3 regions of the Vibrio eleionomae genome follow, and region 1 is predicted to be linked to each of the others. Evidence: predicted binding sites of a transcription regulator. Region 1 holds the regulator's gene; each other region holds the start of a gene.

The links. The regulator CRP, encoded in region 1, controls carbon source genes, mostly activating them, when cyclic AMP is high. The targets are predictions, from matches to a motif close to TGTGANNNNNNTCACA.
Region 2: the regulator CRP is predicted to act here: its motif matches at 2,724-2,739, upstream of pyrG (CTP synthase).
Region 3: the regulator CRP is predicted to act here: its motif matches at 2,390-2,405, upstream of recB (exodeoxyribonuclease V subunit beta).

What each region holds. Positions count from the first base shown of each region.
Region 1 covers NZ_WEKT01000004.1:102,271-105,903, forward strand. Annotated here, with positions in the region: gene astA (arginine N-succinyltransferase) at 1-256, shown strand, start outside; gene F9817_RS03710 (DUF1338 domain-containing protein) at 270-1,067, shown strand; gene crp (cAMP-activated global transcriptional regulator CRP) at 1,149-1,781, opposite strand; gene F9817_RS03720 (phosphoribulokinase) at 2,023-2,892, opposite strand; gene F9817_RS03725 (YheU family protein) at 2,977-3,186, opposite strand; gene F9817_RS03730 (hydrolase) at 3,230-3,633, opposite strand, start outside.
Region 2 covers NZ_WEKT01000005.1:96,635-100,267, reverse strand. Annotated here, with positions in the region: gene eno (phosphopyruvate hydratase) at 1-923, opposite strand, end outside; gene pyrG (CTP synthase) at 1,002-2,639, opposite strand; gene mazG (nucleoside triphosphate pyrophosphohydrolase) at 2,833-3,627, opposite strand.
Region 3 covers NZ_WEKT01000001.1:133,663-137,295, forward strand. Annotated here, with positions in the region: gene recB (exodeoxyribonuclease V subunit beta) at 1-2,273, opposite strand, end outside; gene recC (exodeoxyribonuclease V subunit gamma) at 2,555-3,633, opposite strand, start outside.

The sequences.
Region 1 (3,633 bases):
CGATGCCGGACCCGCTGTTGAGTGTGATTTAGAACATATCGCTTCGGTGCGAGATTCACTGCGTTTAAAGGTAAAAGTGGTAGAGCACACTAGTGCTCAATGGTTTCTTATTGCTAACACTAGCTTTACTCAGTTTAGGGCAACAGCCGCGAAGGCAGCCGTGAATCATGAGAACCATAGTGTCATGTTAGCCCCTGATGTTGCCGCTGCTTTACAGGTACAAGACGATGATTTCGTCCGGGTGTTAGCACAATAACGAGGAGTAAGTCATGACAGTAAACCAATTGTTTGACAGCTTATGGCTGGATTACACCACGCGCTTGTGTCCGTCGGCAGAAAAGGTTCACCACTTATTACAGGAAGACACGCCACTTATTAATGATCATATTGCTCTGAGAACGTTTAAAAGCAATCACTTAGGTATTGAAGCGCTGGCAAAAACGTTTATTGCATTGGGTTATGAGATGGGCGGTGAATATCATTTTCGGGAGAAAAAGCTCTATGCTCGGCACTACCAACATCCGGATCCAAGCTTACCGAAAGTGTTCATTAGTGAATTATTAGTGGAACAATTAACGTTGGAAGCCCAACAAATTATTGCGTCGCTATTGGAGCAAAGTGAAGAGTTAGATATAGCATCAGGGGCATTTTTGTATCGAGGGCGACCTTGGTCTATAACCATTGATGACTATAAGCAGCTAGCTTTAGAGAGTGAATATGCCAGTTGGCTCGCTGCGCATGGATATGGTGCTAATCATTTTACAGTGAGTGTGAACCAGCTAAACGCATTTGATGAGGTAAGCACTGTAAATGCATTCTTGCGTCAGCAAGGGTTTGCTATCAACCAATCTGGTGGTGATGTTAAAGGTTCACCAGAAGTGTGTTTAGAGCAATCCTCCACGCTTGCAGATACGGTGAATGTGGCATTTAGTGATGGCGTATTGTCGATTCCCGGTGGCTTTTATGAATTTGCTAAACGTTATCAGCAACCGGATGGTCAACTCTATCAAGGGTTCGTTGAAGCATCCGCCAATAAGATTTTTGAAAGTACTCATCGGCAACGCTGAGTCAGCTTTCTTGGATTACCCACTAAGAAAAAGCCACCTGCGAAAGGTGGCTTTACATATTCATATGCTTGTTAAAAAGAATTAACGTGTGCCGTATACCACGATAGTTTTACCGTGTGCGGAAATAAGGTTTTGTTCTTCAAGCATTTTAAGAATACGACCAACAGTTTCGCGAGAACAACCCACGATTTGACCGATTTCTTGACGAGTAATTTTAATTTGCATACCGTCTGGGTGAGTCATTGCATCTGGCTGTTTCGCTAGATTCAATAGTGTTTGTGCAATGCGGCCAGTTACGTCAAGGAATGCAAGATCACCAACTTTTTGGCTAGTAACTTGTAGACGACGTGCCATTTGCCCTGATAAACGCATTAGAATATCTGGGTTTACTTGGATTAACTGACGGAATTTCTTAAATGAAATTTCTGCCACTTCACATGGTGATTTAGCACGAACCCAGGCTGTACGCTCTTGACCTTCTTCGAAAAGACCAAGTTCGCCGATAAAATCACCCTGATTTAGATAGGAAAGAATCATCTCCTTACCTTCTTCATCTTTGATCAATACCGCAACAGAACCTTTGACGATGTAATACAACGTTTCTGCCTTTTCACCCGCGTGTATCAAAGTGCTCTTTGATGGGTATTTGTGAATATGACAGTGTGAAAGAAACCACTCTAATGTTGGGTCTGTTTGAGGTTTACCTAGAACCATAATATCTCACTTCCTCTGCAGGGTACGCTTGCCGCTATCCATAATTTAGCGAAGCCTTATTCAGGCTTACTAGAATAAGAAGAGTTTGGATTCACTGCAAGTTATCTTGTTTCCGTTAAAGAATAGTATCCTTTTTCACTTCGAATTTCTTGACTTTAATCGTGTCGTTTGGCCGAATTTTTGCGCAAAAACGTGCTTATGATCACGGTATGAAAAGTAAGCGAAATTCGTGTGTGATGAATCAACCAATTTTACCGCTTTCTATGAGTTGTTGCAGGATCGGTCTCACGATTAATTCCATTGCAAAACTCATTTTTCCCCCAGGAACAACAATGGTGTTATGCCGAGACATAAAGGATCCATCTATCATTGCTAGCAAGTAGGGAAAATCGACATTTTTTATCCCGCGAAGTCTGATTACGACAAAACTTTCATCTAAACTTGGAATGCCCTTCGCATTTAATGGGTTTGACGTATCTACTGTGGGTACTCGCTGAAAATTGATATGAGTACGAGAAAACTGCGGGGTAATATAATTTAAATAATCATCCATCGAGCGTACGATGGAATCCATCACTGCTTCTCGAGAATGCCCACGATCTCGGGTATCTCGAACGTACTTTTGAATCCACTCTAAGTTAACAATCGGTACCATACCGATCAGAAAATCAACATGTTGTGACACATTGACGTCACCATCGACGACACCACCGTGTAGTCCTTCGTAAAAAAGCACATCGGTATTACTTGGAATATCTTGCCAAGGTGTAAAGGTGCCAGGCATTTGGTTGTATGGTACAGCTTCATCAAAGGTATGAAGATAGCGACGTATTTGGCCTGTTCCGCTTTTTCCATATTGGCGGAAAAAGTCTTCTAATGCAGGAAAGTTATTAGCCTGAGGGCCAAAATAGCTGATATGGCGGCCTTGTTCACGAGCTTTACGAATTTCGACATCCATTTCTGGACGAGTAAAACGGTGAAAGCTATCGCCTTCAACCCAAGCAGGTTGCACCGACATCATATTGAACATTTTTCGGAACGCTTCCGAAGTTGTTGTTGTTCCGGCTCCTGATGAACCTGTTACAGCAATAATGGGGTGTTTCGCTGACATGACAAACCTTGTCTAGTGATCCTGAACAGGAAATTCCTAATAGTGGATTCACTATAGCATGGAATTTCCAACCTTTTTGGGGATTTACTGATGCTTAAGCTTTATGTCTACAGTTTCATGTAATTCGGAATAAAATACTACCGCATCTCCCGTTTGGATTTGATGCTTTACCTGATCGACTTTCTGTTGCAGTGGTATTTCATGGTCACCGTAATCGGTTCCTTCACGTAGGACGAACTCGCGAATCAAATTTTCAAGTGTCTCTGGATCAATTTGCTGCCAAGGAACAATCATTCTTCACCTCTGTTTTTTTCTGAAGTCATTATACCTCAGTTAGCTAGAGATATTCTTGATAGTATTGGGGGAGTGTTTCTTCTAACCACATTTTGGGTTGGTTCCAGCTGCCCGTAATAAACCCTACATGCCCACCATGCTCAGTCAGCTGATAATCCAAATTTTTGGGTAGCGTGAAGGTTGGAATGATTTCATCAGTCATGAATGGGTCATCTTGTGCTTGAATCAGTCGCGTTGGAATGGTGATATCAGGTAAGCGCTGTAACCCTGAACAGCGTTGATAGTAATCTTGCGCATCGCGAAAACCATGCAGTGGGGCGGTAATCAAATCATCAAAATCGATAAGCCGTGTGACTTGTTTTATTTGGGCTGCAGTAATACCTAATGCTTCTTTCATCTTCTGGTGCTTAAGGAGCGCAGTGTTTTTTAGCGAGCTAAGTAAGTAAT
Region 2 (3,633 bases), on a different contig from region 1:
AGTTCAGTTTGGTGTTTGAAACCTTCCCAGTCAGATTCGTCTAGACCGTCTTCGATAGAAACGATTGGGTATTCGTTAGTTAGACCTTCTAGGTAGTGGTTAAACTCTTCAGAAGTGAAGATTTTGCCTTCGCCTTTAAGGTTGTAGTTTCCAGCTTCTTTGTCGTAGAACTCAGATGCAGCACAGTCCATAGCAAGAGTGATGTCTTTACCTAGTTCGTAACCTGCAGCAGCAACAGCGTCTTTGATTGCAGCTAGAGCAGCAGCGTTAGATTCAAGGTTAGGAGCGAAACCACCTTCATCACCAACAGCAGTGTTCATGCCTTTAGCTTTAAGAACTTTAGCTAGGTTGTGGAATACTTCAGAACCCATGCGAACAGCTTCTTTTAGTGATTTAGCGCCAACAGGTTGAATCATGAATTCTTGGATATCAACGTTGTTGTCTGCGTGCTCACCACCGTTAAGGATGTTCATCATTGGTAGAGGCATTGAGAATACACCAGGAGTGCCGTTTAGTTCAGCGATGTGTTCGTATAGAGGCATGCCTTTAGCTGCTGCAGCTGCTTTAGCGTTAGCTAGAGATACAGCTAGGATAGCGTTAGCACCGAAGTTTGATTTGTTTTCAGTACCGTCAAGGTCGATCATGATTTGGTCGATTGCAGCTTGGTCTTTAGCGTCTTTACCTACTAGTGCTTCAGCGATTTGGCCGTTTACAGCAGATAGAGCTTTAAGAACGCCTTTACCTAGGAAACGAGATTTGTCGCCGTCACGTAACTCAAGAGCTTCACGAGAACCTGTAGAAGCGCCAGATGGTGCAGCAGCCATACCTACGAAACCACCTTCTAGATGAACTTCAGCTTCAACAGTTGGGTTACCACGTGAGTCGATGATTTCACGACCTAGAACTTTAACGATCTTAGACATTAATGTTTCCTCTCATTGAATTTAAATGTCAAAAACTAGGAGGTACCCGAACAAGGCTCCGATACCTCCGTATCCTTTTTACTTCAATTCACCGCGTTGAAATTGGCCTGCCGCTTTAACAAAACCAGCGAACAGAGGATGGCCATCGCGAGGAGTTGATGTGAACTCTGGGTGGAACTGCGCTGCAACAAACCATGGGTGTGCAGGGTTCTCGATCACTTCAACTAGTTTCTTATCTGCAGACAAACCAGAAACTTTTAAGCCCGCTTTTTCAAGTTGTGGACGTAATACATTGTTCACTTCATAACGGTGACGGTGACGCTCATGAATTGTGTCATTGCCATATAGGTCACGAACTTTAGAATCACCTTGAAGGTGACAAAGCTGAGAACCTAGACGCATAGTACCACCAAGATCCGATTTTTCGCTACGCTCTTCAACGTTGCCTTCTTCATCGACCCATTCTGTGATCAATCCTACCACAGGGAATTTGGTGTCTTTGTTAAATTCTGTTGAATGTGCACCTTCCATACCCACAACGTTACGTGCGTATTCAATCAGTGCAACCTGCATACCTAAACAGATGCCAAGGTATGGGATGTTATTTTCACGAGCATATTGTGCAGCACGAATTTTACCCTCAATACCACGATCGCCGAAACCACCTGGAACTAAGATTGCATCAAGTCCCTCTAATAGTTCGGTACCTTTGCTTTCGATATCTTGAGAATCAACGTACTGAATGTTCACGCTTAAACGGTTTTTCAGACCAGCGTGTTTTAATGCTTCGTTTACTGATTTGTATGCGTCTGGTAATTCAACATATTTACCTACCATACCAATAGTCACTTCACCGGTTGGGTTCGCTTCTTCGTAGATAACTTGTTCCCACTCAGAAAGATCCGCTTCTGGTGCGTCGATACCAAAACGAGTACAAACAAGATCATCAAGACCTTGAGACTTGATCAATTGAGGAATCTTGTAGATAGAATCTACGTCTTTCATCGAGATAACCGCTTTTTCTGCTACGTTACAGAACAACGCAATTTTCTTACGTTCGTTAGCAGGAATAACGCGATCACTACGACAAATCAGTACGTCAGGCTGGATACCAACAGATAGCAACTCTTTAACAGAGTGCTGAGTCGGTTTAGTTTTCACTTCACCAGCTGCTGCTAGATAAGGAACTAGAGTCAAGTGACAGAATAGAGTACGTTCACGGCCTACTTCGATCGCTAATTGACGAATTGCTTCGATGAATGGCTGTGATTCGATGTCACCAACAGTACCACCGATCTCAACTAGAGCAACGTCATAGCCTTCAGCACCAGCAATTACGCGGTCTTTGATCGAGTTAGTAATGTGAGGGACAACCTGAATAGTGGCACCTAGATAGTCGCCACGGCGTTCTTTACGAAGAACGTCTGCGTAAACACGACCCGCAGTGAAGTTGTTACGCTTAGTCATCTTAGTACGAATAAAACGCTCGTAGTGACCAAGGTCTAGGTCAGTTTCCGCACCATCTTCCGTAACGAATACTTCACCGTGTTGAGTTGGGCTCATTGTGCCTGGGTCAACGTTGATGTATGGGTCAAGCTTCATAATGGTCACTTTAAGACCACGAGCTTCTAAGATCGCTGCTAATGATGCTGCTGCAATACCTTTACCTAGAGAGGATACAACCCCGCCAGTAACAAAAATATAGTTTGTCGTCATGTTTAACCTGAAATTGGTTGAATGAGGGAAATGGATTTCTTCTGGACGGGACGAAATAATACCAGAACCCATTTATCGCCACAACGTGAAATCTATCACACTCAGTTTTTTATTTTTTGCTTCAAATCAAACTGTATTAACGCAATAAAAACCGCATCGTTATCAATGAAGCGAAATCGTCCCGAAAAACGGGTTATTTTTCGGCCTTCTTGACCAGTTCCCAATAGGAATCTAATTCTTCTAAAGCGCAGTCCTGGAGCTGCTTGCGCGCATTTTTTACGTGCTTCTCAACACCTTTGAAGCGACGTACGAATTTTTGGTTTGCTTTGGCCAATGCCACTTCAGGATCTTTTCCTAAATGTCTGACCAAGTTCACAGTTGCAAACAATAAATCACCGAGTTCTTCTTCCACTCGCTGTTCATTAATGTCCACTTGCACAGCTTCCTCGACCACTTCATCGATTTCTTCGCGCACTTTATCAACAACTGGACCTAGCGTTCCCCAATCAAAACCCACCTTACTGCATCTCTTTTGGATTTTATTGGCGCGTGACAGAGCGGGTAGTGACGTAGGCACTGAATCTAAAATACTGCTCTCTTGCTTGCCTAATGCCTGTTTTTCTTTTTTCTTTTGTTCATTCCAGTTAGCGTCTAGCTGTTCTTGAGTCGTAAATTGTTCATCACCAAACACATGCGGATGACGACGAATCAATTTCTCATTCACCCCTTCTACCACTTGATTGAAATCGAACAATCCTTTCTCTTTGGCAATTTGGCTATAAAAGATTACTTGAAATAATAGGTCGCCTAGCTCTTCTTGCAAGTTAGGCCAATCCTGATTATGGATGGCATCTACGACTTCATAAGTTTCTTCAATCGTATGAGGAATGATCGAGCTGAATGTCTGTTCTTTATCCCAGGGACAACCATTTTGTGGATCTCGCAGTTGCGCCATAATTTTTTGCAATTCTTCAATAGACTGTGACATATCACT
Region 3 (3,633 bases), on a different contig from region 1:
ACCAAGTCGTATTCCAAACCTTTCGATTTGTGAATGGTAACAATCTGTACCAAATGTCGCTCAGATTCCAAACGCTGAATTTGATCTTCTGCACCACCAAAACCTTGTTCAACATCACTAATCGTCTGGGCTAACCAGCGCAACAATCCATGGTCACTATCGATATCTTGATTGGCTTGCTGCAATAATTCGCCAATATGTAAATAATCGGTTAAGTAGCGCTCCCCGTCCGATTCAGCCAACCAACGCTCAGCAATATGGCGTTGACTTAACACCGCACGAAGCATCGGTAATACGCCTCGGTTAACCCACAGTTGCCGATAGGACTTAAACTCGTTGACAGCATTCTCCCACTCATTTTCATCATTATTGAGAGCATCAAGCTGGCGTGCATTCAAAGCAAAAAGCGGACTGGCCAGTGCCGCTCGCAACGTGCGATCATTTTCGGGGGTTAACACCGCTTGTAGTAAACGCTGAATATCTTGCGCAATTGAACTGGTAAACACGCTGTCACGATTCGACAAATAGACGCTGGCAATACCTTGTTTAGCTAATGCCTCTTTAACCAAACGCCCTTCATTTCCCGTTCTGACCAGCACAGCAATATCACCCGCCTCAATGGCTTTAGATTGATTAAACGTTGCTTGTCCTTGCTGCGCTTGGGTTAATATGGCTTGAATTTGACTGGCCGTCGCCGTTGCCATCGTAGTTAAATAATCGCCTTTAGTGATTAACTGTCCCTCTGTATCTGGTAACCAATAAGTGAGTGCAGGCTGTTGCTGCTCACCTAAATACCAATGTTTACTGGCAGCGGTTGGGCTCGCTTTTACCGGATAAAAGGGAATATCTTGATCATAAATAAAAGGGCTATCTGGATTGGTAAAGACTTGATTAACGCACGCAACCATATCCGCACTAGAACGCCAGTTCGTTCCTAACGTGTAATGAGTGGTCACCTGGTTACGCGCGCGGATATAAGTAAAGATGTCGGCACCACGAAACGCATAAATTGCCTGTTTGGGGTCTCCAATCATAAATAAGCCTGTCGCTGGATTATCCAGATAGATTCGACTAAAAATACTGTATTGCAGAGGGTCGGTATCTTGGAATTCATCAATCATGGCAACCGGATAAAGCTGACGAATACGCTCAGCGAGTAAGCCTTGTTCATCCTCATCAAGCGCTGCAGAAAGCTGAGTTAACAAATCATCAAACGACAACCACTGCTTAGTCTGCTTCGCCTTCGCTAGCATAGTTCGACATTCTTGAATGGCATGAGCGATCAAAGGGGCTTCTAAACTCACAGGACGTTCGAGAAACTGTTCGATTGCGACAAACAGCTCATGCGTCGGAGCATTACCTTTTGGTGTTTTCTCGATCAGCTGATGTTGGGCAAATTTCTCTAGTTTATCGGGGATATCATAACCCGTTGTTTCCATTGCAGCCCAATGACTGACCGCTTCAACCCACTGTGGCAGAGACTTTTTACTATAACTGCGTTTGTTAATATCAGAACCTGCAATCCAACCTTCGATGTCATCTTGATGCTCGCGCCACAGCGCTTTCAACTCATCAATTTTACTTAAATTCTGCTGATGTAATTGCGCTAAATCACCACTCATTGGTAGCGTAGTCAAGGTCAAAGGAGAACCAGTCAGGTAACCACCGATTTTTGCTAACAAGTCATCTGGTGATCCCCACATACGGCGAATTTCCGCCGCCAATGCAAGTGGCAGTGGATAAAATTGACGACGCCAATAGTCCGCAACGACTTGTGCTTTCAGTTGGCTTTCATCGGTAACAAACTCATTATTGAAGCGACTTCCTGATTCAAACGCATTTTGTGTCAGCATTCGTTGGCAAAAACCATGAATGGTATACACCGCCGCTTCATCCATTTGACGTTCAGCTTCGGTTAACAATTTAACGGCTAAAGGATGATCTTCATAATCAACTAGCAACGGGTTTATGACCGGGTCGCTACTCTGACCCCGAGAAAAAGCAATTTTAGCATCATGAATACGAGCTCGAATACGATCACGCAATTCTGCTGTTGCAGCCTCGGTAAAGGTCACGACCAAAATTTGGTCCACCGTTAATGGCATCTGGTGGCGAGTGTCTAAAGAGCCATGTCCAAGTAATAAACGTAGATACAGACCGGCAATGGTAAATGTCTTCCCAGTCCCTGCGGACGCTTCGATTAAACGCGCTCCATGCAGAGGGAATGTCATGGGATCGAGAGCAACGGGTTTTATATCTGATGTTGCAGTCATGATTTAATTACCTTCTTTAACGTCATACACCTGGTTATTCGCCAAGAGACTTCTGTGTGATCTAAACAACATTATTGGTATTTAGTCGCTATTTTAGGGGCAATGCCCTCATTTTGTGAGATCTTGTTCACGGCGCACCATACTGGTGCCCGTTACAATCGCCGCATAACATATCTTAACGGATATAAACCTATTACAGGTCCCTCTGACCCGTGGCCGTACAGTAAACACCCTACACTTATAATGATTTCCTGGCGGCCACAAATACCTTTCTCATTCCTTTATTCATTAGCCATTTCATCATGCAAACCTAAGCGCGGTGCTTGTAAAACCAATGTGGCGTATGTTCTAACTTGGTGCGCTAATGCCTCATGCCATTGCGGCCAAATACGCTGAATATACGGATTATTACCTTCCCCTACACTCATGTAGCCATCATTAAAACTGTCGGCCATTTTTTTGTGGGATTTATCTTCATCATCAACCCATTTGCCACGAGAAAAACCCGCTTCAATACTCGCTAGCGCGGTCTTTGGAAAATAAGGTAACGGCTCGGTCAATCCTTGATAAAACAGTCTGACTAGTTCATTCAATAAAGACAGAGCCACTTGCGATGATTCCAGTGGAGCAAACGATTGATGGACAACCCCTTCTTTACGGTCGTAACCAATCAAGTGCGTTGGCTTATGAATACCAGAAACCGATAAACACAAATGATCAATCCATGCAGCCAAGATATCTTGTGAACGAATACTGCCACTGCGGTAGCGCACTAAACCCGATTGATAAACTTGTGTTAACCACCCCACCAGCACGACTGGCTTACCTTCACCGAGAACATCAAGCTGAACATTCACTTCCGCATCCTCTAATGGCGATTGACACAAAAAGCGAATTCGTTGGGCTAACTCTTGTGTTTGCACCCGGTTGGTTTCCAGTTCTAACGTACCAAAAGCCCCTACGGGTAACTTACCTTGAGCTCGCTGCTGTTTAGCGAAATGCTCAATGGCTTGCTGCTGCTCTGTGTCACTTTCACACTCTAATAAAACACCCAACAATTCATCGCGCAATTGGTAACTGGCTAACCCTCCTAAAGCAAACGGCTCATCATCTTCCATTACCGCTTGCGGCATTTCAAACTGCACTTTCAAGCGTCGATTGAAAAAGTACTGCACGGGTAAACGCCAAAACCGTTGCAGCTCGACTAGGTCTAATTCGAGAGGAAAACTTGCATCCAATAAGTAATCATCCAAAGCGAGATTAAATTGCCCGGCGGCTTGTCCTTGCCTTAACGCCGCCGGAGCCCATTCGCGTGCATAACTGCCATCTTGCAAAAAGCTATTCGGACTAAATGGCACCA